DNA from 4 places in the Rhizobium sp. EC-SD404 genome. Region 2 is predicted to be linked to each of the others. Evidence: predicted binding sites of a transcription regulator. Region 2 holds the regulator's gene; each other region holds the start of a gene.
The links. Region 2 encodes PhoB, which activates phosphate uptake and scavenging genes when phosphate is short. Its sites were predicted from a motif close to TGTCATNNANCTGTCAT; they were not measured.
Positions count from the first base shown of each region.

Region 1: a site for PhoB is predicted at 5,587-5,603, ahead of olsB (l-ornithine N(alpha)-acyltransferase). Genes of this name have one in related genera too.
Region 3: a site for PhoB is predicted at 6,133-6,149, ahead of GC125_RS12080 (inorganic phosphate transporter). Genes of this name have one in related genera too.
Region 4: a site for PhoB is predicted at 4,940-4,956, ahead of GC125_RS15465 (BtaA family protein). Genes of this name have one in related genera too.

Region 1 covers NZ_LR701459.1:3,409,204-3,416,898, reverse strand. The annotation lists gene murJ (murein biosynthesis integral membrane protein MurJ) at 1-1,087, shown strand, start outside; gene trpS (tryptophan--tRNA ligase) at 1,204-2,265, shown strand; gene GC125_RS17305 (universal stress protein) at 2,332-2,826, shown strand; gene GC125_RS17300 (NifU family protein) at 3,039-3,608, shown strand; gene GC125_RS17295 (ATP-binding protein) at 3,725-5,551, shown strand; gene olsB (l-ornithine N(alpha)-acyltransferase) at 5,700-6,527, shown strand; gene GC125_RS17285 (DUF2244 domain-containing protein) at 6,542-7,036, opposite strand; gene nth (endonuclease III) at 7,035-7,695, shown strand, end outside.
Region 2 covers NZ_LR701459.1:3,922,625-3,930,319, reverse strand. The annotation lists gene pstA (phosphate ABC transporter permease PstA) at 1-504, shown strand, start outside; gene pstB (phosphate ABC transporter ATP-binding protein PstB) at 573-1,361, shown strand; gene phoU (phosphate signaling complex protein PhoU) at 1,390-2,103, shown strand; gene phoB (phosphate regulon transcriptional regulator PhoB) at 2,120-2,803, shown strand; gene GC125_RS19720 (GcrA family cell cycle regulator) at 2,850-3,365, opposite strand; gene GC125_RS19715 (aspartate aminotransferase family protein) at 3,763-4,962, shown strand; gene argF (ornithine carbamoyltransferase) at 4,992-5,915, shown strand; gene GC125_RS19705 (Hsp33 family molecular chaperone) at 5,985-7,007, shown strand; gene GC125_RS19700 (efflux RND transporter periplasmic adaptor subunit) at 7,245-7,695, shown strand, end outside.
Region 3 covers NZ_LR701459.1:2,353,273-2,360,967, forward strand. The annotation lists gene wrbA (NAD(P)H:quinone oxidoreductase) at 1-258, opposite strand, end outside; gene GC125_RS12055 (competence/damage-inducible protein A) at 467-1,234, shown strand; gene gpt (xanthine phosphoribosyltransferase) at 1,308-1,805, shown strand; gene GC125_RS12065 (AraC family transcriptional regulator) at 1,839-2,741, opposite strand; gene GC125_RS12070 (SDR family NAD(P)-dependent oxidoreductase) at 2,889-3,653, shown strand; gene GC125_RS12075 (esterase-like activity of phytase family protein) at 3,729-5,930, opposite strand; gene GC125_RS12080 (inorganic phosphate transporter) at 6,162-7,667, shown strand; gene GC125_RS12085 (NUDIX hydrolase) at 7,668-7,695, opposite strand, start outside.
Region 4 covers NZ_LR701459.1:3,039,149-3,046,843, forward strand. The annotation lists gene GC125_RS15450 (hydantoinase B/oxoprolinase family protein) at 1-2,437, shown strand, start outside; gene GC125_RS15455 (SH3 domain-containing protein) at 2,546-2,977, opposite strand; gene GC125_RS15460 (putative bifunctional diguanylate cyclase/phosphodiesterase) at 3,148-4,773, opposite strand; gene GC125_RS15465 (BtaA family protein) at 5,008-6,258, shown strand; gene GC125_RS15470 (class I SAM-dependent methyltransferase) at 6,258-6,932, shown strand; gene GC125_RS15475 (glycoside hydrolase family 25 protein) at 7,006-7,695, shown strand, end outside.

The sequences.
Region 1 (7,695 bases), 510 kb from region 2:
AGCCTTCGTCCCGATCCTGCTGAATTTCGTGATGGTCGGAGCGATCCTCATCGCCATGGCGCTTGGCCAGGACGAAGAGGGACTTGGGCTCGCGCTTTCCTGGGGCGTCGTCGTCGCCGGGTTCGTACAACTGGGCGCCATCGTCTGGGGCGTGCGCCGCGAACACTTCAAGATCGGCCTTCGTGTTCCGCGCCCGACACCGGCGGTCAAGCGCCTGCTGTGGCTGGCCCTGCCGGCCGCCATTACCGGCGGCATCACGCAGATCAATCTCCTCATCGGCCAGATCATCGCTTCCGGCCAGGATGGCGCCATCGCGGTGATGAATTACGCGGACCGCATTCTCCAGCTGCCCTTGTCGACGATCGGCGTTGCCATCGGCGTCGTCCTATTGCCGGAACTGGCCCGTTCGCTGAAGGCCGGTGATATTGGCGATGCCGCGGTGCTGCAAAATCGCAGCCTCGAATTCGGGCTGGCTTTGACTGTGCCCGCGACGGTTGGACTGCTGATCTTGCCCGCGCCGATTGTCGCGTTGCTCTTCGAACGTGGCGCGTTCACGCGGGAAACGACCGATATCACCGCCGCCGTCCTTGCCGCTTTCGCGCTCGGCTTGCCGGCCTTTGTGCTGATCAAGATTTTTCAGCCGGGCTTCTATGCGCGCGAAGACATGCGTACCCCCATGTGGATGGCTGGCGTCGGCGTCGTCGTCAACGTTGCGGCGAGCCTCATCCTGTTCCCGATTTATGGCGTCGTCGGCATCGGCATCGCGACAGCACTGTTCGGCTGGGCAAATGCCGGCCTGCTCGCCTTTGTTCTGTGGAACCGCAACCTCTTCAGGCCATCGAGCGTGACACTGCGGCGGATCGCTCTGATCATCGCCGGTAGCGCCCTCATGGGCGGGGTACTCTGGTTGGCGCTCGTCTATCTGGAACCGTATCTGATGGATGCGCAGCTGCTGGTCAGGGCAATCGCCGTTTTCGGTACGATCGGTGTCGCAGCGCTCGTCTATTTCGGATTTACGCTCGCCACCGGCGCGATCGAGGGCCGTCATCTCATGCGGCTCCTCAAGCGGAACAAGGCAACGGCTTGATCCGCAAGGCTGGCTCTTGCGGAAGAGCCGGTGTCCATGCATAACCCGCCGCGATTTCAATAGGCCCGATCGGGCCGGTAAAAAGGAGCGGGCCCTCCACAAGCCCGGCAGTGCGCATGGCAGAATTCAAGGAGCGGGTGTTCTCGGGCGTTCAGCCCACCGGCAACCTCCATCTCGGCAACTATCTCGGCGCCATCAAGCGCTTCGTCGCGCTGCAGGACAGCTACGACTGCATCTATTGCGTCGTCGACCTGCATGCGATTACGGCACAGCTTGTCCATGAGGACCTGAAAGGCCAGACGCGCTCCATCACCGCGGCATTTCTCGCAGCCGGCATCGATCCAGAGCGCCACATCGTCTTCAACCAGTCCGCCGTATCGGGCCATGCCGAGCTTGCCTGGATCTTCAATTGCGTTGCGCGCATCGGCTGGATGAACCGCATGACGCAGTTCAAGGACAAGGCCGGCAAGGACCGCGAAAGCGCTTCGCTCGGCCTGCTTGCCTATCCGTCGCTGATGGCGGCCGACATCCTGCTCTATCGCGCGACCCATGTGCCGGTCGGCGATGACCAGAAGCAGCATCTCGAATTGACCCGCGATATCGCGATGAAGTTCAACATCGATTTCTCCGGCAAGATCGCGTCGAGCGGCCGCGCGGTCGAAACCATTGTGGGAGAAGAGCGCATCGACGCCTATTTCCCGCTGACCGAGCCGTTGATCGAGGGCCCGGCACCGCGCGTGATGTCTCTGCGCGATGGCACCAAGAAGATGTCGAAATCGGATCCGTCCGACCTGTCGCGCATCAACCTGACGGACGATGCAGACACGATCCTGAAGAAGATCCGCAAGGCCAAGACCGATCCCGACGCGTTGCCATCCGAAGTCGAAGGGCTCGCCGGCCGCCCGGAGGCGGAGAATCTGGTCACGCTCTACGCGGCCTTGGCTGAAACGAGCCGGGCAGCGGTGATCGCCGAATTCAGTGGCCGCCAGTTCTCCGAATTCAAGCCGGCGCTCGCCGATCTTGCCGTCGAGAAGCTCGCGACGATGAACGGTGAAATGCGACGTCTGATGGACGATCCCGGCCATATCGATGCGGTTCTGGCGAAGGGTGCCGCGAAGGCCAGGGTCATCGCCGAAGAGACGATGGCAGACGTCAAGGACATCATCGGCTTCCTCTGAGCGGCGAAAAGCAACCGCTCAGAATGCCTCTTGCCGGGCCATGGGCGCGGTGGCAATGTCCGCGCCATGGTATCAAGACGACTATCGCGCGAAGAAGGCCACCGCCGCAAATTCATGGCGGTGCTGGATGACACCCCCGAATGCGAACGTGCCGTGCGCTACGCGGCCATGCGCGCCAAGAACTCCGGCGGCGGCCTCGTGTTGCTGTTCGTTGTGGAGCCTTCCGATTTCCAGCACTGGCTGGGTGTCGAGGAGATCATGCGCGCAGAGGCGTTCGAAGAGGCCGAGAGCCTTCTCGCCAAGTCTGCCGGCCGCGTGCGCGAAACGATCGGCATCGATGCCGAAACCGTGGTGCGCGAGGGGTCGACGCGCGACGAGATCAATGCGCTGATCGAGGAAGACAAGGACATCGCGATCCTCGTGCTCGCGGCGGGATCGGCAAAGGATGGCCCCGGTCCGCTCGTGTCGGCGATCGGCGGACGTGGTGCGGGCGCCTTCCCGGTGCCGGTGACGGTTATCCCGAGCGACCTGTCAGACGACGACATCGATGCGCTGAGCTGAGCCGACGCGCATCAAACTTTCCAAATCCAGTCAACTATCGCAAAGCGATCGCTTGATCGCGGGCGCGGAAAGCCATATCTTCTTTGGAAAGATTCCAAACTAGAAGCGTTTCCAGGTGAAGTGGATACCGGTTCATCGTTCGGAAACGCGACACATTAGAGGCGCGCATCGCGCTCCAATCGGTTAAGCCCGGTTTGCAGGGAGTAATGAACATGTTCATCCAGACCGAAGCCACCCCAAATCCCGCCACACTCAAGTTTCTGCCGGGCAAGGTCGTGATGCAGCAGGGCACTGCGGATTTCCGCGATGCCGCTTCTGCCGCTGAAACCTCCCCGCTTGCTGGCAAGCTTTTCGCCATCGCCGGCGTCGAAGGCGTCTTCTTCGGCTATGACTTCGTCACCATCACCAAGACCGACGGTCTCGACTGGCAGCATCTCAAGCCCGCCGTCCTTGGTATGATCATGGAACACTTCATGGCCGGCCAGCCGGTCATGGCGGCTGCCAACACCGGCGGCAACGCCATGGACGACGGCGAGTTCTTCGACGACGAGGACGAAACGATCGTCGCGACGATCAAGGAACTTCTGGAAACGCGCGTCCGTCCGGCAGTCGCACAGGATGGCGGCGACATCACGTTCCGTGGCTTCAAGGAAGGCACGGTCTTCCTGAACATGAAGGGCGCTTGCGCCGGATGCCCGTCGTCCACGGCGACCCTGAAGCACGGCATCCAGAACCTTCTGAAGCACTTCATTCCCGAAGTTCGGGAAGTCGAGGCGGTCTGAGGGCTTCACCCTCTCGATCTCCCTAAAATCTTACTGAAGGTTTCAAATCTTCCCTAGGGCGAGGCTGGTAGTCTCGCTCCATGGCCTTTGTCCCTGACAGCGAACGTTCACGGGTCTTGAAACCCTTCCAGCCCGACCATCAGGCCTCCGGCGGGTGGTGGAACAACGTTCGTCGGCGGCTGGCCGACCAGCCCCAGGCCGGGATCGTGCTCGCCGGTCTCCTCGTTGCAACCATCGTGTCCTTCATCGCGCCGTCCAGCATGCCTTTCCTTATGGTGGGGCTGACAGGCGCAGCCGCGATCGCATTCGTCTCCGGTCACACGGCACGAACTGTCGCCCCCGATCAGAAAGCCGTGGCGCTGCCGGCCGAACTCGTCGAAGCCCGCCGCAAGGCGGAAGATGCAAGCCGTGCCAAATCGCGCTTCCTGGCCATGGTGAGCCACGAAGTGCGCACGCCGCTGAACGGCATCCTCGGAATGACCCATCTGCTGGAGCGCACGCAGCTTTCCGCCGAACAGGAAAGCTATGTCGAAGCCGTGCGCCGCTCCGCAACTGCGCTGTTCGATCTCGTCGCGGACCTGCTGGACTTCTCTGCCATCGAGGCGGGCAAGTTCGAACCAAGGCGCGAGACCGGCGATCTGCATCATCTGATCGAAGATGCGATCGAACTGATGGCGCCGCGCGCCCACGAAAAGGGCATCGACGTCGCCGCAGCGATCGCAGCAGGCACGCCGACCATGGTCGCCACCGACCACAACCGACTCCGGCAGGTGGTCTTCAATCTCCTCGGCAACGCCATCAAGTTCACCGACTCAGGCGGCGTCATGCTCGAGGTCGCGCGGGTCGACGACAACCTGGTGCTGACTTTTGCGGATACCGGGCCGGGGCTGGCGCGTGGTGACCAGCAGCGCATCTTCGAGGAATTCGAACAGGCAAACGGCGGCAAGACGCGCACCCATGGCGGTGTCGGCCTCGGACTGTCCATCTCCAACCGCATCGTCAAGGCGCTCGGCGGGACGATCACTGTCGAGAGCCTGACCGGGCACGGCAGCAGGTTCATCGTGACCCTGCCGCTCGCCGAGGCGCTGTCGCCCTCGGGGATCGATCACTTTGCCAAGCAGCCGGCGCTTGCCGGAAACCGCGTCCTGCTGCTCGTGCCGCGCGGCCAGACGGCGGATGCGCTCGTCAAGCGCATCGCCGCCGAAGGTGGGCGCAGCTGGCACGTGGCCACGCCGAGTGGGGATCTCGCTGCCTTCTGCGCAGATGAAGAGATCACCGACGTCATCGTCGATGCCCGTATCGTCGACCGCGCCCGTGGATCGATCGCCGGCCTGCCGCTTTTCGAGAATGGCGGTCCGCGGCGCACGCTTCTCGTCCGCCCCATCGAGCGTGAAGCGCTGCAGCGCTTGACCGAGCGCGGTTTCGACAGCTGGTTGATCTCGCCGATCCGCCTCAAGAGCCTCGTTTCGGTTCTTCGAGGCGAATTCCGTGCCTTGCCCGACACCGTGCCACATCCCGATGGCGATCGTCTCATCGTGTTGGACGGGATGACGCGCTCGCTGAACATCCTCGTCGCCGAGGACAATCCAGTGAACGCGCTGCTCATCACCAACGTTCTGCGCAAGGAGGGCCATTCCGTGGTCCTCGTCGAGAATGGCCAGCAACTGATCGACAGGACCTTCGATCCGATTACCGGCGCATGCGCCCACGATCTTCTCATCACCGATCTCGCCATGCCGGTGATGGATGGCGCGACCGCGATCGGCGCAATCCGCGCGACCCAGCGGGCTCGGCGCCTGCCGCATATCCCGGTCGTGGTGCTGAGCGCCGACGGCCAGAACGAGACGCGCGAAGCGACCCTGCTGCTCGGCGCAGACCTTTATCTCGAGAAACCGATCGATCCGACGAGCCTTTTGCGCCTGATTTCGCGCATCGCGTCCTGAAGCCGCAGCTTACGGTTTCGTCTGCCCGTCGACCTTGTCACTGCTCTGTTGCACAGTCATGTTTAAAGGCGCTGCAGAAACGGTTGCCTTTTTTGGATGATTCCCCATGACGTTAGAGCTTCGACAGCTTGCCGCCAGCCAGAGCCGGATGATCCCGCCCCATGTCGTTGCCGACCGCGCCATCCTCGGCCGCATCGGTTCGCTGGTCACCCGCCTTGCCGCAGATCCCTCTGAAATCCGTGCCGCGCAACGCGTGCGCCACAACGTCTTCGTAGGAGAGTTCGGCGCCCGCATGACGCCCGCTTCCGCATCGACGGGCTACGATGTCGACAGTTTCGACACCTATTGCGATCACCTGCTGGTGCTGGACACCAGCCTTGGCGGCGACGCCGAGGACCAGATCGTCGGCACCTACCGGCTGCTGCGCCAAAGCGTGGCAAAGGCCCATCACGGCTTCTACTCCACCTCGGAATTCGGCGTTGCGGACATGATCGCGCGCCACCCGCAGAAGCGCTTTCTCGAGCTCGGCCGCTCCTGCGTCCTGCCGCCTTATCGCACCAAGCGCACCGTAGAGCTGCTGTGGCAGGGCATCTGGGCCTATGCGCTGGAGCATGGCATCGACGTGATGTTCGGCTGCGCATCCTTCGGAGGCTGCCGGCCGGAAGCCCATGCGCTTGCGCTGTCGTTCCTGCATCATTCGGCTGCCGCCCAAGGCGAATGGGCCGTGTCTGCCCTGCCGGAGCTGTACCGCAAGATCGATCTGATGCCCGTCGAGGCAATCCGCCCGCGCGAGGCGCTCGCAGCCCTGCCGCCGCTGGTGAAGGGATATCTGAGGCTTGGCGCCCGCTTCGGCGACGGCGCCGTCATCGATCGCGCCTTCGGCACGACGGACGTGATGGTGGTTTTGCCGCGCGCCGCGATCAGCCCGCGATACGTGAATTATTACCGAGCCGATGCCAGCCGCTTCTGCGGTTGATCAGGCAGGGTCGCTCAGCGCTTGACCGACGCAAGCGCGCCTGAAAAGGCGCGGGCGAAGCTTTCGCGATCGTCGGGGTTGAGGAACGATCCCACATCGGTGCGCCGGCCTTCACCTTCCACGGCCATGCCGGTTATGCCGATCTCCTCATGCCGCGCCACATGGAAGCGCGCCCAGAACGGGTTGAACCGGTGCTCCGCGCTGCGGCCCGAGGGCGCGATCTTGCGCACCGACAGCAATGTGCGCGACACGCTGACGATCTCGCGCGCACGTGCCGAACGGTAGTTCAGCCAGAACGCGCCGTAGAGCAGCGCGAGATCCAGCCCGAAGAACAGAAAGATCGGCCAGGCCCCGGCGATCAGGAACACGATCCCGTGGGCGATGAACAGCGCCGAGGTCAGCGTCATCAGCACGATGAAGCCGCCGCGTCCGAGCGACCGGTGCGGCGTCAGAAGGGCCTCGAAGACCGGTGTGTCTGGTGCGGCATCGGCCGCGTTGCCTTGGCTCATGAACGCAGATTATAGAGGCCGGATGCAAAAGCCCAAGACCCCCGCCGGACAAATAATCGCGAGCCGCACCCCCCGCAAACCGACGCGGCGCAGCCGCTATACCAAGGTAGAACTGGAGGAGATGTTCCGGCGCTTCCAGCTGCAGCGGCCCGAGCCGAAGGGCGAGCTGGAGCATGTGAACCCGTTCACGCTGGTCGTGGCCGTTGCGCTCTCCGCCCAAGCAACCGATGCCGGTGTCAACAAGGCGACGCGCGCGCTCTTCAAGGTGGCCGACACGCCGCAGAAGATGCTGGCGCTCGGGGAAGACAAGGTGCGCGACTACATCAAGACGATCGGCCTTTTCCGCAACAAGGCGAAGAACGTCATCGCGCTCAGCCAGAAGCTCGTCGACGGATTCGGCGGCGAGGTGCCGATGACGCGGGAAGAACTGGTGACGCTTCCGGGCGTCGGCCGGAAGACCGCGAATGTGGTGCTCTCAATGGCGTTCGGTCAGGCGACGATGGCGGTCGACACCCACATCTTCCGCATCGGGAACCGCATCGGCCTCGCGCCGGGCAAGACGCCCGACGAGGTGGAGGAGATCCTGATGCGGGTGATCCCGCAGCCCTATCTCTATCACGCGCACCACTGGCTGATCCTGCATGGACGCTATGTCTGCA
Region 2 (7,695 bases):
GTTTTCGGTCTTCTGGGTCTCGCCCTTTTCATCCAGTTTTTCGGGTTTCCGCGATCTGTGCCGCTCGTCGGCGGCATGGTGCTTGCGTTGATGACCCTGCCGACGATCATCATCGCTACGCGCGCCGCGTTAAAGGCCGTTCCACCGTCGATCCGTCAGGCGGCACTTGGAGTCGGGGCGTCGCGCCTTCAGGTGGTCACACATCACGTGCTACCCTTGGCAATGCCCGGCATTCTCACGGGAACGATCATCGGCATGGCGCAGGCACTCGGCGAGACCGCCCCCCTGCTGCTTATCGGGATGAACGCTTTCATCACCGCTGCGCCGGATGGCATGTTGAGCCCTTCCACGGCTCTGCCGACGCAAATTTACATCTGGGCCGATAGCCCAGAGCGCGGCTTCACGGCGCGTACATCAGCGGGCATTCTTGTGCTGCTCGGCTTCATGGTCTTCATGAACGGCATCGCGATCTACCTGCGCAAACGTCTCGAAACACGGTGGTAAGTCACATGGTCAATATCATCAGCGAAGCACATGCGACAGCGGGCAACGGGCCAGTCGCCACGGGCGCAATGCACGACGTAAAGGCGCAGGTCGAGCGCAAGCCGGTCAAGATCCACGCTGAGAACGTCAAGGTCTTTTACGATCAGGCACAGGCGATCAAGGATGTGTCGGTCGACATTGGCGAGCGTGAAGTCACCGCATTCATCGGGCCTTCCGGTTGCGGTAAATCAACCTTCCTGCGCTGCCTCAACCGCATGAATGATGTGATCGATGGGTGCCGTGTCGAAGGCACCATTCTGATCGACGGAAACGATATCTATGCAAAGTCGGTCGACCCGGTAATTCTGCGGTCTCGGATCGGCATGGTGTTTCAAAAACCCAATCCGTTTCCGAAGTCCATCTACGACAACGTTGCCTATGGCCCGAAAATCCATGGCCGCACGCGCAACAAGGACGAGCTTGACCGGGTGGTCGAGCAGAGCCTGCGTCGCGCCGGTCTATGGGAAGAAGTCAAGGATCGCCTTCATCAGCCAGGCACTGGCCTTTCGGGCGGGCAACAGCAGCGCCTTTGCATCGCGCGTGCCATCGCTGTCGATCCGGAAGTGATCCTGATGGACGAGCCATGCTCCGCGCTCGACCCGATCGCGACTGCCAGGGTCGAGGAACTCATCGACGAGCTGCGCGAGAACTATACGATCGTCATCGTGACGCACTCGATGCAGCAAGCGGCGCGTGTGTCGCAGCGCACAGCGTTCTTCCATCTCGGTGTTCTCGTCGAGGAGGGGCAAACGCACGACATATTCAGCAACCCACACGACAAGCGCACCCAGGATTACATCACGGGCCGGTTCGGCTGACCAACTGGCACTGGCCACGGAGAGAACTATGAGCGATCCGCATATCGTCTCGTCCTTCGACGAGGAACTGAAATATCTGATGCGCCGGGTCTCGGAGATGGGTGGCATCGCGGAACGCATGGTGGGCGATGCCGTGGCCGCGCTCATCAATTCCGACGCGGGCAACGCTCAACGGATCATTGCCGAGGACATCATTCTCGACGACGCCGAACGCGACATCAACGAGCGTGCCATCATGGTCATCGCGAAGCGCCAGCCGATGGCGCACGATCTGCGCGAAGTCATGGGCTCGATCCGTATCGCGGCTGATCTGGAACGCGTTGGTGACATGGGCAAGAACATCGCCAAGCGCGTCGTCGCCGTTCAAGGCACTGGCCAGCCGAAGCAGTTGGTCAGGGGGCTCGAGCACCTGTCCGAACTGGCACTGACGCAGCTGAAGGAAGTGCTCGATGCATACTCGACGCGCTCGGCTGTGGCGGCAAATCAGGTGCGCCAGCGCGACGATGAAATCGATGCGATGTACACGTCGCTGTTTCGTGAGTTGCTGACCTACATGATGGAAGATCCGCGCAACATCTCGGCCTGCACGCATCTCCTGTTCTGCGCCAAGAACATCGAACGTATCGGCGACCATGCGACGAACATCGCCGAGACGATCTACTACATGGCGACGGGCGACAGGCTGCTCGGCGAACGCCCGCGCGGCGACAAGACTGCGACAGTGATGGCCAACGGCCACTGACGGAGACGACACAGAGATGCTGCCGAGGATCACGGTCGTCGAAGACGAAGAAGCGCTGAGCGTCCTTCTTCGCTACAATCTGGAAGCGGAAGGCTACAAGGTCGACACCGTTCTTCGCGGCGACGAGGCCGAGATCCAGCTCAAGGAGCGCGTTCCCGACCTGCTCATTCTGGACTGGATGCTGCCCGGCGTCTCCGGCATCGAGCTCTGTCGCCGCTTGCGGGCTCGGCCGGAAACCGAACGCCTGCCAATCATCATGCTGACGGCGCGTGCCGAAGAGAGCGAACGCATCCGCGGCCTTGCGACCGGTGCCGACGACTATGTCGTGAAGCCGTTTTCCACGCCGGAACTGATGGCGCGTGTTCGAGCCATGTTGCGGCGTGCCAAGCCCGAAGTCATCTCGTCGATGCTTCAAAGCGGAGACATCACGCTCGATCGCGACACACATCGCGTGCACCGCAAGGGCCGGGAAATCCGGCTCGGACCAACGGAATTCAAACTGCTTGAATTTCTGATGTCATCGCCCGGTCGCGTCTATTCGCGTGCACAGTTGCTCGACGGCGTCTGGGGACATGACATCTATGTCGACGAGCGCACGGTAGACGTGCATGTCGGCCGGCTGCGCAAGGCGATCAATCTCGCCAATATGCGTGACGTCATCCGCACTGTACGGGGCGCCGGCTACGCTTTGGAAGGCTGAGCGCCTTCCGCATCTCACATCGGAAAATGGGACACGAGGCGCGCGATCAGCGCGCCCGGCGCCTTTCGCCCGAGACCTGGAAAGCCAGGCGAGCGTGATATTTGCAGTAGGGCGTGTTGTCGCCTGAATCGTGACCGCAGAAGTGGAAGTCTTCGTGCATCGGGTCTCCGAGCGGCCATTTGCATGTGCGCTCCGTCAGGTCCGTCAGTGCCAACCGCTTGGCGATCGGTACGACGACGTCGCTGACGGGACGCGTCTGCGGCTGCGCTTCCATGGCGACATCTTCACGCACCGCAGCAGCAGCGCCGCCGCGGGAAATCGTCCGCGGTGCAGCAGGACGGGCGTTGAAGTTCGAGGCTGGGCGAGGGGCTGGTGCGGGCCGCTTGGCACGTGGAGCAGGTGTTCCGCCGGATTTTGCGCGCCCCGGCAGGTTCAGCCGATGTACTTTGCCGATGACAGCATTTCGCGTCACGCCACCCAATTGTGCGGCTATCTGGCTCGCGCTCAGGCCATCGGCCCATAACTTCGTAAGTTTTTCGACGCGCTCGTCGGTCCAGTTCATGGCCGCAACTCCAAGTTCGATGCAGGGCGCAGCAGAATCCCTCGGCGCCGGACCGTCGTACAACGGAACCGCGTCGCCTTAATACTGTGTGATGACTAGGTCCGCCGCATGCAGTCTAGTGCTGTTATTTCAACTTAATGGTCGGCAGACTCCGTGACAAGAGTCCCGGGAATCAGGCGATTCGCTTTTTTGAGTTTTCCCCAACTTGGGGGCATTTGAGCGAATTGCTGTGTCGGTCGGACAAGGGGCGTTTTCTTGACAGCGCCAGACGAAATGAAGATAGTGCGTCGGGCCGCCGCAGGGCGGCTTTTCAATTTTCAGGACGCAGTCCTTGAGGTTTGCGACGCGAACCGTCCGAACCTTTGCGGATGCGGCCTTGAGTGGGAGTTTGCGCCAGATGGCACCGGCGTCGCCGCTTTTCGAGACCTACAACCGCGCTCCGCTCCGTTTCGAGCGTGGCGACGGCGTCTGGCTGACGAGCGAAGACGGCAAGCGATATCTGGATTTTGCAGCCGGCATCGCCGTGAATTCGCTCGGACACTCGCACCCCCATCTCGTCGCCGCGCTCAAGGAGCAGGCCGACAAATTGTGGCACCTGTCCAATCTCTATGAGATCCCGGGTCAGGAGCGGCTCGCCCGTCGTCTGACGGACGCCACCTTCGCGGATCGGGCGTTCTTCACGAATTCCGGCGCAGAGGCGCTGGAATGCGCCATCAAGACTGCGCGCCGCTATCATCATTCCCGCGGGCAGAGCGAGCGGTTCCGGATCGTCACCTTCGAGGGGGCCTTCCACGGACGTACGCTGGCGACGATCGCAGCCGGCGGCCAGCCGAAATATCTCGAAGGCTTTGGTCCCAAGGTCGAAGGGTTCGACCAGGTGCCATTCGATGATTGGGCGGCTCTCGAGGCGGCTGTCACGGAAGACACCGCAGCGATCCTCATCGAACCCGTGCAAGGCGAGGGCGGCGTCAGGCCGGTTTCCGACGAGCGGCTGCGCCAGTTGCGGGAGCTGTGCGACGAGACCGGCACGCTTCTGATCTTCGACGAAGTGCAGTCAGGGGTCGGCCGCACGGGCAAGCTCTTCGCGCATGAATGGTCGGGAATTTCGCCGGACATCATGGCCGTCGCCAAAGGCATCGGCGGAGGGTTCCCGCTCGGCGTCTGTCTGGCAACGTCCGAAGCGGCAGCGGGTATGGTGCCAGGAACCCACGGCACGACTTATGGAGGCAATCCGCTCGCCATGGCGGTCGGCAACGCCGTTCTCGACGTCATTCTGGCGGATGGCTTCTTGGACCACGTGCGCGACCTGTCGTTGGTCGCAAAGCAGGGCCTCGAGGCGATCAAGGACCGCTATCCCGATGTGGTCGCCGAAATCCGTGGGCGCGGATTGATGCTCGGGCTGAAGACCGTCGTGCCGAACACGGAGATGGTCGCGGGTCTTCGCGCACATCAGATGCTGTCGGTACCGGCGGGCGACAACGTGGTTCGCCTTCTCCCTCCTCTGACCATCACGGCCGAGGAAATGCGCGAAGGACTGTCGCGCATCGACATGGTCGCTTCCGAACTTTCTTCATCCAAACAGGCAATTTCCGCCTGAAAGCAGGCCGGGGCACGGGGATCATCGCCATGGGCGCCAACGGCACGCCACGCCATTTCATCGATCTGTCGACCACCACGGCGGACGATCTTCGCGGCATCATCGACAATGCGCGCACCACCAAGGATGCCTTGAAGTCGGGCCGGGGCGATAAGCCCTTGGCTGGCAAAGTGCTTGCCATGATCTTCGAGAAGCCGTCGACGCGGACCCGCGTGTCCTTCGATGTCGGCATGCGCCAGCTTGGCGGGGAAACGCTGTTTCTCTCCGGCACGGAGATGCAGCTCGGGCGCGCCGAGACGATCGCCGATACGGCCAAGGTGCTGTCGCGCTATGTCGACATCATCATGATCCGCACGACGGAACACAATCGCCTACTGGAACTGGCCGAACACGCGACCGTGCCCGTGATCAACGCGTTGACGGACGACACCCACCCCTGCCAGATCATGGCCGACATCCTGACCTTCGAGGAGCATCGGGGCCCTATCAAGGGCAAGACGATCGCATGGTCGGGCGACGGCAACAACGTGCTGCATTCGCTGATCGAGGCGTCGGCCCGTTTCGGCTTCACGATGAATGTGGCCGTGCCGGAAGGCTCCGAGCCGGAGGCACGCTATGTCGATTGGGCCCGCGCCAATGGCGGCGTTGTCAATGTGACGAACGATCCGATGGATGCGGTGCGCGGCGCCGATTGCGTGGTAACCGACACCTGGTTCTCCATGGGCCAGGAACATCGTGCGCGCGGCCACAACGTGTTCCATCCTTATCAGGTGAACGAGGCGCTGATGGCCGAAGCCAACCCGGAAGCGCTCTTCATGCATTGCCTGCCGGCACATCGAGGCGAGGAAGTGACCGACGGCGTCATCGATGGTGTCCAGTCGGTGGTGTTCGACGAGGCGGAGAACCGGCTGCACGCGCAGAAGGCGATCATCGCCTGGTGCATGGGCGTTTGAGTACCTAAATATCCGGCAAATAGTTCAGCCGAGCGCTTGTTGCCGGCACTTGTTCCCCGGAGAAACCCGATGAATGACCAAAGCCCCAGATTGGGCGAGTTTGACTATGCCGGCGACGATCACGTCCTGCCCTTCCAGGTGGAGGCGCTCGATGCGCGCGGCCGTGCCGTTCAACTCGGCCCGATGCTCGACAAGATCATGGCACGGCACGATTATCCCGAGCCAGTCGCCCGCCTGCTCGCCGAGGCGATCACGCTGACGGTGCTGATCGGCACGTCGCTGAAATTCGATGGCAAATTCATGGTGCAGACGCAAGGTGACGGGCCCGTCGATCTGCTGGTGGCAGACTTCACGACGCCCGATGCCGTGCGCGCCTATGCGCGTTTCAACGAGCAGGCGCTCGCCGAAGCTGTCGCCGCAAACCGGCTCGAGCCGCATGAGCTGCTCGGCAAGGGCATCCTGGCGTTCACGATCGACCAGGGCGAATACATGCAGCGCTACCAGGGTATCGTCGAACTCGATGGCGCGACCCTGGAGGAGATTGCAGGCGCATATTTCCGGCAGTCGGAGCAGATACCGACGAAAGTTCGGCTTTCGGTGGCGCAGCTTTATGACCGTGATCAAGACGGGCAGCCGAGGCACCAGTGGCGGGCCGGTGGCGTCATCGTGCAGTTCCTGCCCGATGCACCGGAGCGCATGCGCCAAGGGGACCTTCCGGGCGGTGATGCGCCGGACGATTTCGAGTCGACAGGCATCGATCACGACGATGCCTGGGTCGAAGCCGTAGCCATGGTGGAAAGCATCGACGCCGACGAGCTCACCGATCCGCTTGTCGGGTCGGAGCGTCTTCTGTTCCGGCTGTTCCATGAGCGCGGGGTGCGGGTTTTCGAACCGGCGCCTGTCCTCGACCGGTGCACGTGTTCGCGCGACAAGATCAAGTCGGTGCTCGACAATTTCACCAGCGATGAAATCGCCGATAGCACCGAGGATGGCGTGATCGCCGTTACCTGCGAGTTCTGCTCGACCGAGTATCGGTTCGAACCCGAGGAACTCGGTGAAAGCGGTGCGGAAAGCGAAAGCCGCATTCACTAGCAATCTTGAGCCGCTTCATGCGGCTCAATTCGTTCGCCACGAGCTCTCGCGGCTTCGAGCACCGAACACATGACAAAACTTTAATTTGCCTTGTCTTCATCCGTTCGGCATCTAGCTTGAACAGATATGAAAGCCGTGCGCCGGGGACGTCGGTCGGATGGCGGTTCTCGCGGGACAAAAAGGCCAAAGTGCCGAGCCCGCGACTATCCCAGACGATGATTGTGACGGAGCACGCTTATGCTGATCTCTCCCCATGACGAGTCCGTGTTGACCGATGGCGTCAACGATGCCGCGTCCGGCTCGACGATGCGGCGTACCGGTCGTTTCATGCTCCAGTTCGCGCTGATGCTGGCGATCCTTGTCGGATCCTACGTGGTCATGACGATGGTCATCGCGGCGCGTCCAGAGCGGGTGCCGAGCCCGATCACGCCGACGATCTATGCGGTGGCGGCACAGGACGTCGTGATTGAAGACCATCGGCCCGATATCCTTGCCTATGGCGACGTCGTCGCGCAGCGCACGGTCGATCTGCGCGCCCAGGTGACGGGCGAGATCATCGAAGTGAACCCGCAGTTGCGAGCCGGCCAGCGGATCGAGCAGGGCGATTTTCTCGCCCGTATCGACCCCTTCGCCTATGAAGGACAGCTGACCGAGGCACGCGCGAGCCTGGCGCAGGCGCAGGCGGTCC
Region 3 (7,695 bases), 1.6 Mb from region 2:
CTGCGAGGCCATGTTGCCGTAACGCGTGGGCGTTCCGAAAATGATCGCGTCGTAATCAGCAAGCTCGTTTGGAGAAGCGATAGGCGCTTCCTGCTCCAGCTTGTAGTGCGAAGCCTTGGCGACATCTTCCGGCACAAGTTCCGGCACGCGCTTCACGGTCACTTCGGCGCCGCCCTTGCGTGCACCTTCCGCGACGGCATGCGCCATCTGCTCGATGTGTCCCCAGGTCGAGTAATAGAGTACGAGCACCTTGGCCATTGTGTCAGCTCCTTGTAGTGAGATTGAAAAGCCCGGCCACGGCCGGTTCGGATGGTCGGCGGCACGATAGTCAAACGATCGTTCAGCGGAAGCCATCAGGTCATCAACGGATTGTTCACAATTAGGTTCAATCGGCTGCGCGATCCAAAGCGTATCAAGCTATCCGTCCAGACAGCTTCACGAATACAAGCAGGGTAAACAGGCGACCATGAGCGAAAAGTCGAACGACGCCGCCGATAAGGACACGATCACCGCAGCCATGCTGGCCATCGGCGACGAACTCCTGTCCGGGCGCACGAAGGACCGCAACATCGGCCATCTCGCGGACATGATGACGGCTGCCGGGATCGACCTTGAGGAAGTGCGCATCGTCTCCGATGACCACGACGCGATCGTCGAGGCCGTGCAGGCTTTGTCGAAGCGCTATACCTATCTCTTCACCTCCGGCGGGATCGGCCCCACCCATGACGACATCACAGCCGATGCGATTGCCGATGCCGTCGGTCGCGAATGCACGCATGATCCTTCGGCAATGGCGCTTCTGGCCGACCATTATGCCGGCCGCGGTCTTGACTTCACCGAAGCCCGGCAGCGGATGGCGCGCATGCCCGTCGGCGCCACCCATATCGAAAACCCCGTTTCCAAGGCGCCGGGCTTCATCGTCGACAACATCCACGTCATGGCCGGCGTCCCATCGGTCTTCCAGGCGATGCTCGACAACGTCATGCCCAAATTGAAGACCGGCGCGAAGATCCACTCCTTGTCGGTCGCCTGCCCCTATGGCGAAGGCGATATCGGCGGCCCGCTCGCGGCGATCCAAAAGGCACACCCGGACGTGGTGATCGGCTCCTACCCCCGCTACGACGGCAAGCGCTTCTCGACCGAGATCGTCGCCCGCTCGCGCGATCTTCAAGCCGCGCAAGCCGCGCAGGATGCCATCGCTGCGATGATCGATGCCATAGCGCCGAACGACTGACCGCCCCCGCGCTTGCGCGAAACAGGCGTTCCCGCTATTGGCCTCGCTACCTCAAACGCCGGAGCCTTCCTTCATGTCGTTGCCAGACAAGGCCTTCCCCGTCTCCTGGGACCAGTTCCACCGCGATGCGCGTGCCCTCGCCTGGCGTCTGTCCGGCAACGGAACGCAGTGGAAAGCGATCGTCTGCATCACGCGCGGCGGCCTCGTGCCGGCTGCCATCATCGCACGCGAGCTCGGCATCCGCATGATCGAGACCGTCTGCGTCGCGTCTTATCACGACTATGCCAATCAGGGCGAAATGCAGGTTCTGAAGCGCATCAATGACGACATGTTGGAAAATGACGGCGAAGACATCCTCATCGTCGATGACCTGACGGATACGGGCAAGACCGCCGCCATCGTGCGCGCAATGCTGCCCAAGGCCCATTTCGCCACCGTCTATGCGAAGCCGAAAGGCCGCCCGCTGGTGGACAGCTTCGTCACCGAAGTAAGCCAGGACACCTGGATCTATTTCCCCTGGGATCTCGGCTTCTCCTATGTCGAGCCGATCGCCAAGGATCACAAGGGCTGACAAGGCGGCGGCCGATACTCGACCGCCAATACCTCAGGCAAAAGCCCGGTCGTCGCTGGGCGCCACGCCGAAATGGCGGCTGTATTCCCGGCTGAACTGCGACGCACTTTCGTAGCCGACCGCAAATGCGGCCCGGGTGACGGAATGCGATCCTCCGAACATCAGGCGCCTTGCCTCGATCAGTCTCAGCCGCTTTTGAAACTGCAGAGGCGTCGTGCGCGTCACCGCCTTGAAGTGCTCGTGAAAGGCCGACGTGCTCATGCCGGCCGTGCTCGCGAGTTCCTCCACCTTCAGCGGTTCGTCGTAGCGATCCTTGATCGTCGCAAGCACGTTCGCGATGCGGCTGACATGGCTGTCGGCACGGGCCAGCATACGAAGCACGCCCGCATGCCCGGCGCTCAGCACCCGGTAATGGATCTCCCGGATGACGAGCGGTGCCAAGATCAGCGCCTCGGGCTGGTCGACGAGTGCAAACAGCCGCGCCATGGCATCGACGAGCGCCGCATCCGGCACGCCCACCTGCAGCGTCTGGCAGTTTTCCGCCTCCTCCGATCCGTCGGACTTGGTCCTGAGCCCGGACTGGGCCGCGAGTTCGCGCATCATCGCCACGTCGAGCCCGACGGCGATCGCGAGATAGGGCCGATCCTCGCTGGCCAGAACCACCCGGCTCTCGGCCGGCAGGTCGAGACCAACGATGAGAGACTGACCTTCGGCGAAGCGCACACGCATGTCGCCGACGACCGACTCCTTCGCCCCCTGCAGCACGAAGCAGAGAAGCGGCTGGTAGACCATCGGCTCGATGTCGGTCGCCTGCCGGCTTCGCACGATGCTCAGACCCGGTATGGATGTCATGAGCGGCTGCTCGCCAGCGCCGTTTGAATCGGCATAGGCGATCACGGCCGGGCGGAGTTTCGCGATGTCGTTTTCTATCGTCATGCACGGAATATAAAGCTGCGGCGGGACGTTTGAAAATACGTGGCTTTGCGGTTCTGGAGGAATAGGCAAGAGGTTGCGACGATCGGTCAAGCCGGTCGACCGACCCGCGGTTAGAACGGGCTCTCACCAATTCGAAGGGAGTTCGTCATGACCAGCACGACCAAAATCGCCCTGATTACCGGCGGCAGCCGTGGCCTCGGCCGCAATACGGCGCTGCATCTCGCCAAGAAGGACGTCGACATCGTCGTCACCTACAATAACAGCCGCGAGGATGCCGATAGCGTCGTTGCCGAGGCGCAGCAGTCCGGTGTCCGCGCCGCAGCGCTCAAGCTCGATACGACGCGCACGGATACATTCGCCGCGTTCACCGATGAGCTGCGCTCGCTGCTGCGGCAGACATTCGATCGCGAAACGATCAGCTTTCTCGTCAACAATGCCGGCACCGGCATACACAAGCCGTTCGTCGAGACCACCGAAGAGGATTTCGATCACCTCGTCGCCATCCACCTCAAAGGCGTCTTCTTCCTGACCCAGCGTCTTCTTCCGATGATCGAGGATGGCGGTCGGATCGTGAACGTGTCGAGTGGATTGGCGCGGTTCACCCTGCCCGGCTATTCCGCCTACGCCACGATGAAGGGCGGCATCGAGGTGCTGACACGCTATCTCGCAAAGGAACTCGGCGAACGCAGGATTGTCGTCAACGCCATTGCGCCAGGCGCCATCGAGACCGACTTCAGCGGCGGTGTCGTGCGCGACAACGCCCATGTCAACGAGATGGTCGCGGCGACGACGGCCATGGGGCGGGTCGGCCTGCCCGACGATATCGGCGGCGCGCTGTCGAGCCTGCTCGTTGGAGAGTTCGGTTGGATGACCGGCCAGCGCATCGAGGTGTCGGGCGGTCAGAACATCTGAACGCGAACCGACGCGGTGACGACGAAAAGGCCGGGCAGAAGCCCGGCCTTTTCGCTTTTTTTTCAAGCGGATCGCTCACATGTCCGACAGGGCGCCAATCGACCAGAAGAAGGTCTCACCGGAAGAATCGTCCACGCCGTCATTGTCGGTGACGACGAAAGCTTCACCGTTTGCATCGACAGCAAAGCCTTCGACTTTGTCGACGATGTAGCCGTTATAGGCAGCAAGATCCGGGATGAAGTCGCGGACTTCTTCCTTGGTGACCACAGGCAGCTCGCCACCGAGTTCCGCGCCTTCGAGCTCGGCAACCGGCACGCGATAGAGTTTCTTCAGCGCAGCCGCGGCGCCGATCTGGTTGTCGCGCTCGATGATATACACATAGTCACCGTGAAGCGTGATTTCGGAAAGACCGACCCAGCCTTCGCCCTTTGCCTCGAGCGGATAATGAACGGCAGCCCATTCGCCGGACGCCGGGGTATAGGAAACGAGCTTCACCATGCCTTCCGGATCGTTGCCCCATTCGCGCTGGATGGCGATCCAGAGCGTCCCGTCGATCATCGTCACGCCTTCCGCGCCCGATGCCGTCGCGCCTTCGAGAAGCGCTTCAGGGAAGAGCACCTCTTCCTGGATCGCGCCTTCTGCATCGACGCGGTAGAGCGCATGCGGGATGCCGTCTTCGGCATCGCCTTCATTGGCCAGCCAGAACCCACCCTCGCCATCGGCAACGATGCCTTCGAGGTCCATGTTCTCGGCAGTCACGCCATCACGGGTTAAGGTGAACGCATTCGTGATCTGCGCCGGCTCAGCAGTGGCATCGATGACGAACATGCGCGGCTGGGCAGCGAAGACGGAATCGCTCACCGCATAAAGGCGCCCGGCTTCGGACGGATCGGCAGCGAGGCCCGAAAGCGCACCGAATGAAATCGGCAGGTCGTTCTCGTCGCGGGTGGAAACGATTGTCGGATACTGGGCAGGTCCCTCGCTACGCTCGAAGATCATGACATGGGCGCGCACGCCGCCGTCTTCGATGAGGTCGACTTCGTTGGCGACCGCGAAGAGGTTGCGCTCGGGGATCGCGATGATGCCTTCCGGCGAAATACCCGATGGCACGATCTGAAGAAGCTCGGGCTCCGCATCGGCGCCGTTGTCGCGATAGACGCCGACGACCGAACCGCGCTCCGACAGCGGCAGGATGAGCGTTTCGTCACCGAAGCGCGCGACTTCCATGCCTTCCGGCTCGATGCCCTTGGCGTCGGATCGGCCGTCGGGGTAATGGCCGATGAGAGCCACTTCATGCTCGAAGGCGCTGCCGCTCTCAAAAAGCACCTCACCCGCCTTGTTCATGATGGTGAAGCCGCGCGAACCGCCCTCGTAGTCGCCTTCATTGGCGATGGCGAGACGATCATTGTCCAGCCACTGGACGGCATCTGGCTCGCGCTTGACGGCTGTTGCCGAACCCGAGAAATCGAAGGCGCCGTCATCTTCCGTGTCGATGCCGGTCAGGTCCACAGAACCGGCGGAGAAATGCGCGGTCACGGTGCCGTCGGCAGCATTGATGATCGCAATGTGGTTGTTTTCCTGAAGCGTCACGGCCAGTTCGTTCGCTTCGTTGAAGTCGACGAATTCGGGCTCTGGATCCTCCGGTGCGATCTCGGCGATGCCGGTCAGGTCGACCGTGATCATCGCATCGCAATCCGGCACGCCATCGGTCAGCGGAAAAATCTTCACGTCGCCGGCGGGCATCTGCGGAATGACGCCGTCATTCAACTCCTCGTCGCGCTGGTTCTCGATGGCCACCGTAGCAAACGTGCCGTCGGGCGACACGGCCGTGGAATCGGGCTGACCGCCGAGGTCGCATTGCGCCTCGACTTCGCGGCTTTCGATATCGACTACGGCCAGGAAGCCCGAAGGCTGCGTCAGGTCTTCCGTCGTGTTGACGCCGACCAGGACCTTGGAGCCGGAAACGGAAACGGCCGTTGGCTCACCGCCGTCCATGGCGAGGAAACCGCCGGCAACCGGGGCTGCCGCGTCGGTGATGTCGATGAAGCCAATGCCGCCGGCCGGGCTATCGGAATAGATCAGCGTCATGCCGTCTCCGGTCGCCGTGATGATCTCGGCGGAAGACGGAGAGTTGACGTCGGCGCCTTCCGGCTTGTTGTCCACAACGGGGAAGGACGCGATGCGGTTGAAGTTGGCAGCGTCCTGCGCCCACGTGCCGGTCGTGGTCAACAGAGTGCCTGCAAGCAAGGTCATTGCAAAATGTCTGGTGGTCGTCATGAGCCCCTCCAATCGGACATCGCGCGTGTCTCGCGCAGAGCTTGCTCATGCAATGTGTCGATGACAGTGGAATGACAGTGCCGGCCATCGGCCAAAGCATGTCTCGGCGATTGTTCCCGTAGGAACGGCAGCGGCAAATAAAGTCGTTGATCCGGCCGCTAGGGGTGCCCGCCCCCGCATTCAGATGCTATGCGCCCCGCACTGTCATAAAACTGTCATGAACGGGCGAGCATGGCCAAGAGCGCACTCGACAAGGACCTGAACAAGGTCGTCAACCTGGAAACGGCAACCGGAAACCTCTCAAGGAGCCTGGCATTCCCCGGCATTGCCCTCGTCTTCCTGCTCGGCGCCACGGTCATCGCCGCGTTCTACGCCGTTGAAGGCCCGCTCAGTTATCTCGTCATCATCGGCTCGGTCATCGCCGGCTACATGGCGCTCAACATCGGCGCGAATGATGTCGCCAACAATATGGGTCCGGCGGTCGGTAGCCGAGCGCTGACCATGGCCGGTGCGATTGCCATCGCCGTCGTCTGCGAAAGCGCCGGCGCGCTGCTTGCGGGCGGTGATGTGGTTGAAACCATATCGAGCGAATTGCTGGTCCCGGGAGTCCATCTCGAAACCGTCGACTTCATCGTCGTGATGACGGCCGCCCTGCTCTCCTCCGCTCTCTGGATCAACCTCGCCACCTATCTCGGCGCCCCTGTCTCGACGACCCATTCCGTGGTCGGCGGCGTGATCGGCGCCGGCATTGCCGCTGCCGGCTTCGGCGTCGTCGCATGGCCGGTCTTGACCACGATCGTCGCGAGTTGGGTCATCTCTCCGGTGCTCGGCGGCGTCATGGCCGCCGGCGTGCTGGCTGTCGCCAACGCCACCATCCTGGAGCGGGAGGACAAAATCGCCGCGGTCCGCATCTGGGTCCCGGTCCTGATTTCCGGAATGGCTGGCGTTTTCGCCATGTACCTAACCATCAAGGGGCTGAGCCAGATCTGGGAGGCGAGCCCGCTGCAGGTACTGCTGCTTGGGGCCGTCTTCGGCGTCATCGGCTGGATGCTGGCACGCCCCTGGGTGATGCGCCGCTCGATCGGGCTCGAGAACCGATCCAAAAGCATCAACGGTCTCTTCCGTCTGCCATTGATCTTCGCTGCGGCACTTCTGTCCTTCGCCCATGGCGCCAACGATGTCGCCAACGCCGTCGGGCCATTGGCCGCGATCGTTGCGGCCGCAGGCAGCGGCTCGACAGATGTTGCCGCCGTCGCCCTGCCGCTCTGGGTGCTGGCGATCGGCGCAGTGGGCATCGCGCTCGGTCTTGCCCTGTTCGGCCCGCGGCTCATTCGCCTGGTCGGTGAAAAGATCACCAAGATGAACGAGATCCGCGCCTATTGCGTCGCCTTTGCCGCGGCGACGACTGTGCTGATCGCCTCCTGGCTCGGACTTCCCGTTTCATCGACGCATATCGCGATCGGCGCCGTCTTCGGAGTCGGCTTTCTGCGCGAGACCACGTCGAACCGCGGCGTGCGCAATCCGGGCGTCCAGCCCTATTCGCTGTTCCTAAACACCGATCGTCTCAACAAAACGCCGGAAGAAGCGCTCGCCAATTTTCAGAAGCGCGAACGCCGCCGCCTGGTGCGCCGACAGCATGGCCTGCAGATCGCCGCTGCCTGGGTCATCACCGTGCCGGCCGCAGGTCTTCTGTCCGCCCTGCTCTACTGGCTGATCGGCGCGCTCATCGGCGCTTGATCAGCGCGGCGAAGCGCGGCTGGCGACC
Region 4 (7,695 bases), 880 kb from region 2:
CGCTCGGTTTGGAGAACTGGCCGACGAGATCGAGCAAGTGACGGGCGAACGCCGTTCGCCGGAACAGATCGCCGATGGCTTCGTCAAGATCGCGGTCGAGAACATGGCCAACGCGATCAAGAAGATTTCGGTCCAGCGCGGCTATGACGTGACGCGCTACCTGCTCAATTGTTTCGGCGGGGCCGGCGGCCAGCACGCCTGCCTCGTTGCCGATGCGCTTGGCATGGAGTCGATCCTGATCCATCCCTTCTCGGGGCTTCTATCGGCTTACGGCATCGGACAGGCGACGCTGTTCGCATCGCGCGAACAGGCACTGATCGTGCCGCTCGCCGCAGAAAGCGTCGGCCGCACGACACAGGAGATCGAACGACTTTCGGCCGAAGCCACGAAGGAAATGATCGCGCAGGGTGCGACCGAAGACAGGATCGAGACCCGCGCGCTGCTGCATCTTCGCTACGATGGCACCGACACTGCGCTGCCGGTCGTCTTCGGAAACGATATCGATGCCGCACGCAAGGACTTCGAGCAGGCGCACAAGGCGCAGTTCGGCTTCATCTATCCCGACAAGCCGGTGATCATCGAGGCGGTCGCCGTGGAAGCAAGCGAGCGTCCGGCGATTGCCACGACGATCGAGGCAGCAGCAGCAACGACCCTTGCCGTCGGCGATGGCCCCACCCGCCGGCTCTATTCGTCGGGCACCTGGCATGACGCCCGCATCGTGCGCCGCGAGGAGCTTGCCCCCGGTGCCAGCCTGCGCGGCCCCGCACTTCTGATCGAGCCCAACCAGACGATCATCATTGAAGATGGCTGGAGCGCGACCGTCACGCCCGGCAACGACGTTCTCCTGTCGCGTCATGAAAAAATGCAGCGCGCAGACGCGATCGGAACCGAAAAAGCCGATCCCGTCATGCTTGAAGTGTTCAACAACCTCTTCATGGCGATCGCGGAAGAGATGGGCATCACGCTGCAAAACACGGCCTATTCCGTCAACATCAAGGAACGGCTCGATTTCTCCTGCGCCATCTTCGATCGCAGCGGCGCCCTCGTCGCCAACGCGCCGCACATGCCGGTGCACCTCGGCTCGATGGACCGGTCCGTCGAAACGATCATCCGGCTGAACGGCAGTGCGATGCGGCCGGGCGACGTCTTCGCGCTCAATGCACCTTATAATGGCGGCACCCATCTGCCGGACATCACGGTCGTGACGCCTGTCTTCGACGATGCCGGCGAGGAGATCCTCTTCTACGCGGCATCACGCGGCCACCATGCCGATGTCGGCGGAACGGCGCCGGGCTCGATGACGCCTCTGGCCACGACCGTGGACGAGGAAGGAGTGCTGATCGACAATTTCAAGCTGGTCGACCAGGGGCGCTTCTGCGAGGACGAGCTCGTCGAACTCCTGACAAAGCACCCCTACCCGGTTCGCAACGTCCACCAGAACGTCGCCGACCTGAAGGCGCAGATCGCCGCCAACGAAAAAGGCGTCGCCGACCTGCGCCGGATGATCGCCAATTTCGGGCTGGATGTGGTCGAAGCCTATATGGGCCACGTGCAGGACAACGCCGCCGAAAGCGTGCGTCGCGTCATCGAAGCGCTGTCCGACAGCGAGTACGCGTATCCGACCGACACCGGCCAGGTGATCAAGGTCAAGATCAGCGTCGATCGGGAGAAGAGAGAGGCGACGGTCGATTTCACCGGCACGTCTCCGGTGATGGCCAACAACTTCAATGCGCCGGAACCCGTGACGCGGGCAGCCGTGCTCTATTGCTTCAGGGTGATGGTCGAAGGCTCGATCCCGATGAATGCTGGGTGCCTGCGCCCGATCAACATCATCATCCCCGATGGCTGCATGCTGAAGCCCGCCTACCCGGCTGCCGTCGTTGCCGGCAACGTGGAAACGTCGCAGCACGTGACGAATGCGATCTTTGGTGCTTTGGGGGCCTTGTCCAACAGCCAGGGCACGATGAACAATTTGACCTTCGGCAACGAGACCTACCAATATTACGAGACGATCTGCTCCGGCTCGTCTGCCGGGTACCGCGCCGATGGGAAGGGCTTCAACGGAACGTCCGGCGTCCATACACACATGACCAATTCACGCTTGACGGACCCCGAAATCCTGGAAATGCGCTTTCCGGTGCTGCTCGAGGATTTCCACATCCGCCAGGGATCCGGTGGCAAGGGCGCGTTCCATGCGGGCGATGGCACCAAGCGGACCCTGCGCTTTCTGGAGACGATGGACTGCGCGATCCTCTCCTCGCACCGCAAGAACCCGCCACGCGGCATCAAGGGCGGTGGCGACGGCGAATGCGGCAAGACCGAAGTCCGCCGCAAGGACGGGACGGTCGAAACGTTGCGCGCTTGCGATCAAACGGTGCTGCAACCGGGAGAAGCCGTGATCGTCACGACGCCGACGGCAGGCGGTGCAGGCGGCTAAGCTTAAGCTGGCTCAAATGACGATGGAACTCGCCACGAGCTCGTTGCCCGTGGCGTTGATCGACGTTTGAAGCGCAATCTCGCACAGGAAATCGCGCCAGATTTGCTTTCAGCGCGCGCAGCCGTTCACATAGGTCAGTGCGGGCCACTGACCGCGGCGGACCACCTGTTGGCGAATCCACGCGCCCGTGTCGGCCACTTGGGCACGGCACCAGCGGCCATCGGAGGCCTCAAGGCACTGCTCGAGCGCCACGCACGTGTTCTGCGGAATGGTTGCGACGACATTCGCATCCGGTCGCGCTTCGGCGCGGGCATTGAGGTCCACGAGCACCCGCGCCTGAGGCAGGCCGTCCTCATCCCATTTCGGCGCATCGAGCGCGCTGACTTCCGCACAGGACGCGGTGTAGCCGAGATAGATGCAGGTGCCGGATGAGATGCGCGCCGAGGTGATCGCGCGGCCTTCCGTGCCGGACCGCTCGAAAATGACGGCGACTATAGAAGCCGCTTCATATGCCCCCCAAAGCGCCCAATCATTGGGCATGTACTATAAAAAACCGCCAGTACTTGATGATGTAAAGCGCTCTACCGAGCTTCAAGTCAATATGAGACTGATTGAACGGCGCTGTGTTAATTGAGCCACGGTTAATTACCGGGCGTTCAGCATCATGCAGCGGGAGTATGCAACGGGGCTTCTGCCCGGAGACCTGCAATCTAGACCTGGTAGCGCTTGGGGAGTTGGACGACGGCCGCGCTGCCGGCAGCCGGCACCGCATCGCTTTTGCGCAAGCGGTGGCGCGTCTCGGCGATGATCGACGGCACCTGGTCGACGGGCACAGGCCGCGAAAACAGGAACCCCTGGACATCGCCGGCACCGGCCTTGCGGATGAACTCCAGCTGGCTTTCGGTCTCGACGCCTTCGACCGTGGTCGAGATGTCGAAGGCCTGTGACAGCTTCATGATGACACCGACGAGCTCCGCCTCGCGCTCGTCCGTCAGCATCGATTCTGTAAACGACCGATCGATCTTCAGTGTATCGAGCGGGAAGGATCGCAAATGGCTGATCGACGAGAAACCAGTGCCGAAATCGTCGAGCGCCAGCCGCACGCCGAGTGACCTGAGCCGGGCAAGACTGCCGCGAACCACATCGACGTCGACACTGAAGAGGGATTCGGTGAACTCGATTGTAAGGCGCCTTGCGTCGAGGCTGGTTTCGCTGAGCGTCCGCTCCACCATCGCCACGAAGCCCGCATCCTTGAACTGTTCGCCCGCGACGTTCACCGAAACACCGACATCGGCAGGCCACAAGCTCGCATGGCGGCACGCCTCCACAAGCACCCATTTGCCGAGCGGCACAATCAGCCCCGACTTCTCCGCGACGGGGATGAACATGTCGGGACGCACGACGAGGTCGCCGCGCTGCCAGCGTACAAGGGCCTCGAACCCTTTGACCAAGCCGGTCTCGAGGTGGACGATCGGTTGATATTCGAGGAAGAACTGCTTCTCCTCGATCGCCAGCCGCAGATCCTTCTCCATCATCATGCGCTGCTCAGCCTCGTAGGCGAGCGCGCTGTCATAGAGGACGAAATGGCTGCCCGGCACTTCCTTGGCGCGATAAAGCGCAAGATCGGCGCGGCGCAACGCATCCGACATGGTGCGATCGTCCGGGCTGAGCCAGGTCACCCCGATGCTGCCGCCGGTTGCGAGGCGCAGGTCTCCCAGTTCGAACGGGAACGAGATCAGCGAAACGAGCGCATCGCAGAACGCGTTGATGATTTTGGCGGACGGTCCGCCATTCCAAAGGATGACGAATTCGTCGCCACCCAGCCGATAGATGCCCTGCTCCGACCCGATGGCGGCCCGCAGCCGATCCGACAGCGCAAGCAGGATCGCATCGCCGACATTGTGGCCCATCGTGTCGTTGATGAACTTGAACTTATCGAGGTCGAGCAGCATCAGTGCCGGGCGGTTGTTCGGTCCGATGCCCTGCGCGATCCTGTCCAGAACATCGCATTCCAGTGCGTGCCTGTTCTTCAGAGATGTCAGGGAGTCATGAAATGCATTGTGCTCGAGCGTGTGCTCAGCTTCGATGCGACGCTCCAGCTCATTGACGAGACGCGCGCGGGATTCGCCGACCTTGAAAAAGGTGTAACCCATCATGGCGGGAAAGAGCGCCATGGCCGTGTAGACGGGATTGGTCTGGATCAGCGACGTGAATGGTTCCGAACTCTGGACGAACGTCGCGTCATACGCGAAGGCCGCGGACGTAAAAATCGAGCCGAAAGCAGTGCCGGCAAAGGCATAGCGTGCTCTGATGCTCGTAATGACGTCCGATAGCATGCACCATCCCGATCTTCATGATCCCGATCGTGAAAAGGCTACCATTTCAAGCATTAAGCATTGGTTATCGAACAAACTGCGTAAAGTTTGACGAACTGTTAAAACGCAGCCCAAAATTTTAGAGGATGCTTGGGCATCGATTTGGCTTGAACCGTCCCGGTCGTGCCGTCACAGGCCTGTAATGTCGCCCGGCTAGGCGTCTTCCCATCGAAGAGAGAGGGAGAATCGCCTGCCATGACCGGTATCACGCGAGGCCTGCCCGGCCGGAAGACCCGACATATCCGCGACGCGGTGTTGCGTCATTCCCCGATCAGCAAGGCAGGTTTTTCCGAGCGCCTTTTTGCCTTCGTATTTTCGGGTCTCGTCTATCCCCAGATCTGGGAGGACCCGGACGTCGACATGAAGGCAATGGATCTGACGCCGGAGAGCCGCATCGTGACGATCGGTTCGGGCGGCTGCAACGTTCTCTCCTATCTCACCCGTTCACCGGCGCGCATCGATGTGGTCGACTTGAACCGGGCCCATATCGCCTTGAACAAGCTGAAGCTTGCCGGTGTTGCCCACCTGCCAAGCCAGAGCGACTTCTTCCGGTTCTTCGCAGGCACGGACCAAGCCCATAACAGCCTCGCCTACCGACAGTTCATCGCGCCGCATCTCGATGCGCAAAGCCGCGCCTATTGGGAAGGCCGTGGGCTCAACGGTCGCCAGCGCATCACTGTGTTCGATCGCAATTTCTACCGAAGCGGACTTCTCGGCCTCTTCATCTCTGCCGGTCACCTGGCCGCACGGCTGCATGGCGTGAACCCTGCGGAAATCATGCAGACGCGCTCGCTGCGCGAACAGAGACGCTTCTTCGACGATCGCCTAGCCCCGCTGTTCGACAAGCCGCTGATCCGCTTGCTCACGCGCAGCAAGGCGTCGCTGTTCGGGCTCGGCATCCCGCCAGCCCAATATGAAGAGCTCGCAGCGGCGGATGCGGAGATGCGCGTCACCAACGTTCTGCGGGCGCGTCTGGAGAAACTCGCCTGCCAGTTTCCTCTGAAGGACAATTACTTCGCCTGGCAGGCATTTGCTCGGCATTACCCGGCACCGGATGAAGGTTCTTTGCCGCCTTATCTGGAAGCCCAGTATCACGGGGCCCTACGCGAGAATGCCGATCGCGTCTTCGTTCACCACCAGAGCTTCACGACTTTGCTTGCCGAAAAGCCCGCTGCGTCCGTCGATCGCTACGTCCTGCTCGATGCCCAGGACTGGATGAGCGATGCGCAGTTGAATGCGCTCTGGACGGAAATCTGCCGGACGGCCGCGCCCGGTGCGCGCGTGATCTTCCGCACGGCCGGCGAACCATCCATTCTTCCGGGCCGCCTCCTGCCCGTCCTTCTCGATCAGTGGGACTATAATGGGACCGCCAGTGCAGAAGGGCATGCGCGCGATCGATCCGCCATTTATGGCGGCTTTCACGTCTACGAGCGCAAAGGCGCGTGATGAGGATCGAACGGACGCATTCCGCGGAGCACGCGGTGTTGATGGACGGGGTCTACCGCTACCAGCGTCACATCTACGACCTTACGCGCAAATACTACCTTCTCGGACGGGACCAGATGCTCGATGAGCTGGACGTCCCGGCTGGCGGCACGGTGCTCGAACTCGGCTGCGGCACCGGCCGCAATCTGCTGGCAGCCGCAAAGCGCTATCCCGATGCACGCTATTGCGGCATCGACATTTCGCCGCAGATGCTCGAGACCGCTAGAAACAACATCGATCGCTCCGGTCACGCCCGCAAGATCGTGGTGGCGGAAGGCGATGCGACGAACTTCGACTGCCAAGCCCTTTTCGGCATCAATAAAGCCGATCGCGTGTTCATCTCCTATGCGGTCTCGATGATCCCGAGCTGGCAGCAGGCAATCGTCGGCGCGCTCGCGGCAACCAAACCCGGCGGCTCTGTCCATATCGTCGATTTCGGCCAGCAGAATGGTTTGCCGTCGGCATTCCGGAAACTGCTCGTGGCCTGGCTTGCGCGTTTCCACGTCACGCCGCGCGCCGATCTCTTCGAAGCAGTCAAGCTGGCCGCGGTGGACAGCGACGCGCGCGTCGAACAGCGCTCCATCTTCCGGGACTATGCGCGGGTCGTCGTCATCAAGCGGCCGAATGGTCGCTGACGTTCGGCTTTAGTCGGCGGGATCGAGCGGCTAGGAAGGGAGCGACGATCCTCTCCTGATTCGCGGAGCCTAAATGATAAGACGCGCCGGCATTCTCCTGATTCTGGTCATGACGGCCGCCCTCTCCGCATGCAGCACAACCGCAACCGACATCCTTCAAATTTCCCCGGTCAACGCACCGCGCTTTGGCGACAGCGACCCGCAGGATTTCGCGCGGTCGCCGTCTACGTATGCCGTCCACGGGATCGACGTGTCGAAATACCAGGGCACGATTGATTGGAATGCCGCCCGGGCCGCGGGTGTCTCCTTCGCCTTCATCAAGGCAACGGAAGGGGGCGACATGTTCGACCCCAAGTTCCAGGAATACTGGGCTGGCAGCCGCGCTGCCGGCATTCCGCGCAGCGCCTATCACTTCTTCTATTTCTGCCGTCCGGCGATCGAGCAAGTGCAGTGGTACATCCGCAATGTCCCGCGCGAGAACGACGCGCTCCCGCCTGTCCTCGACATGGAATGGAACCACCTGTCTCCGACATGCAGCCTTCGACCGCCGCCGGCAACGGTCCGCAGCGAAATGCAGGTCTTCCTGAACGCGCTTGAACGCCACTACGGCAAACGCCCGATCATCTATACGACGATCGACTTTCACCGGCAGAACATCGAGGGCCATTTCCTCGACTATCCGATGTGGCTGCGCGCCGTTGCCGAGCACCCCGACACGCTCTACCCCGGTCACGCCTGGGCCTTCTGGCAGTATACCGGCACC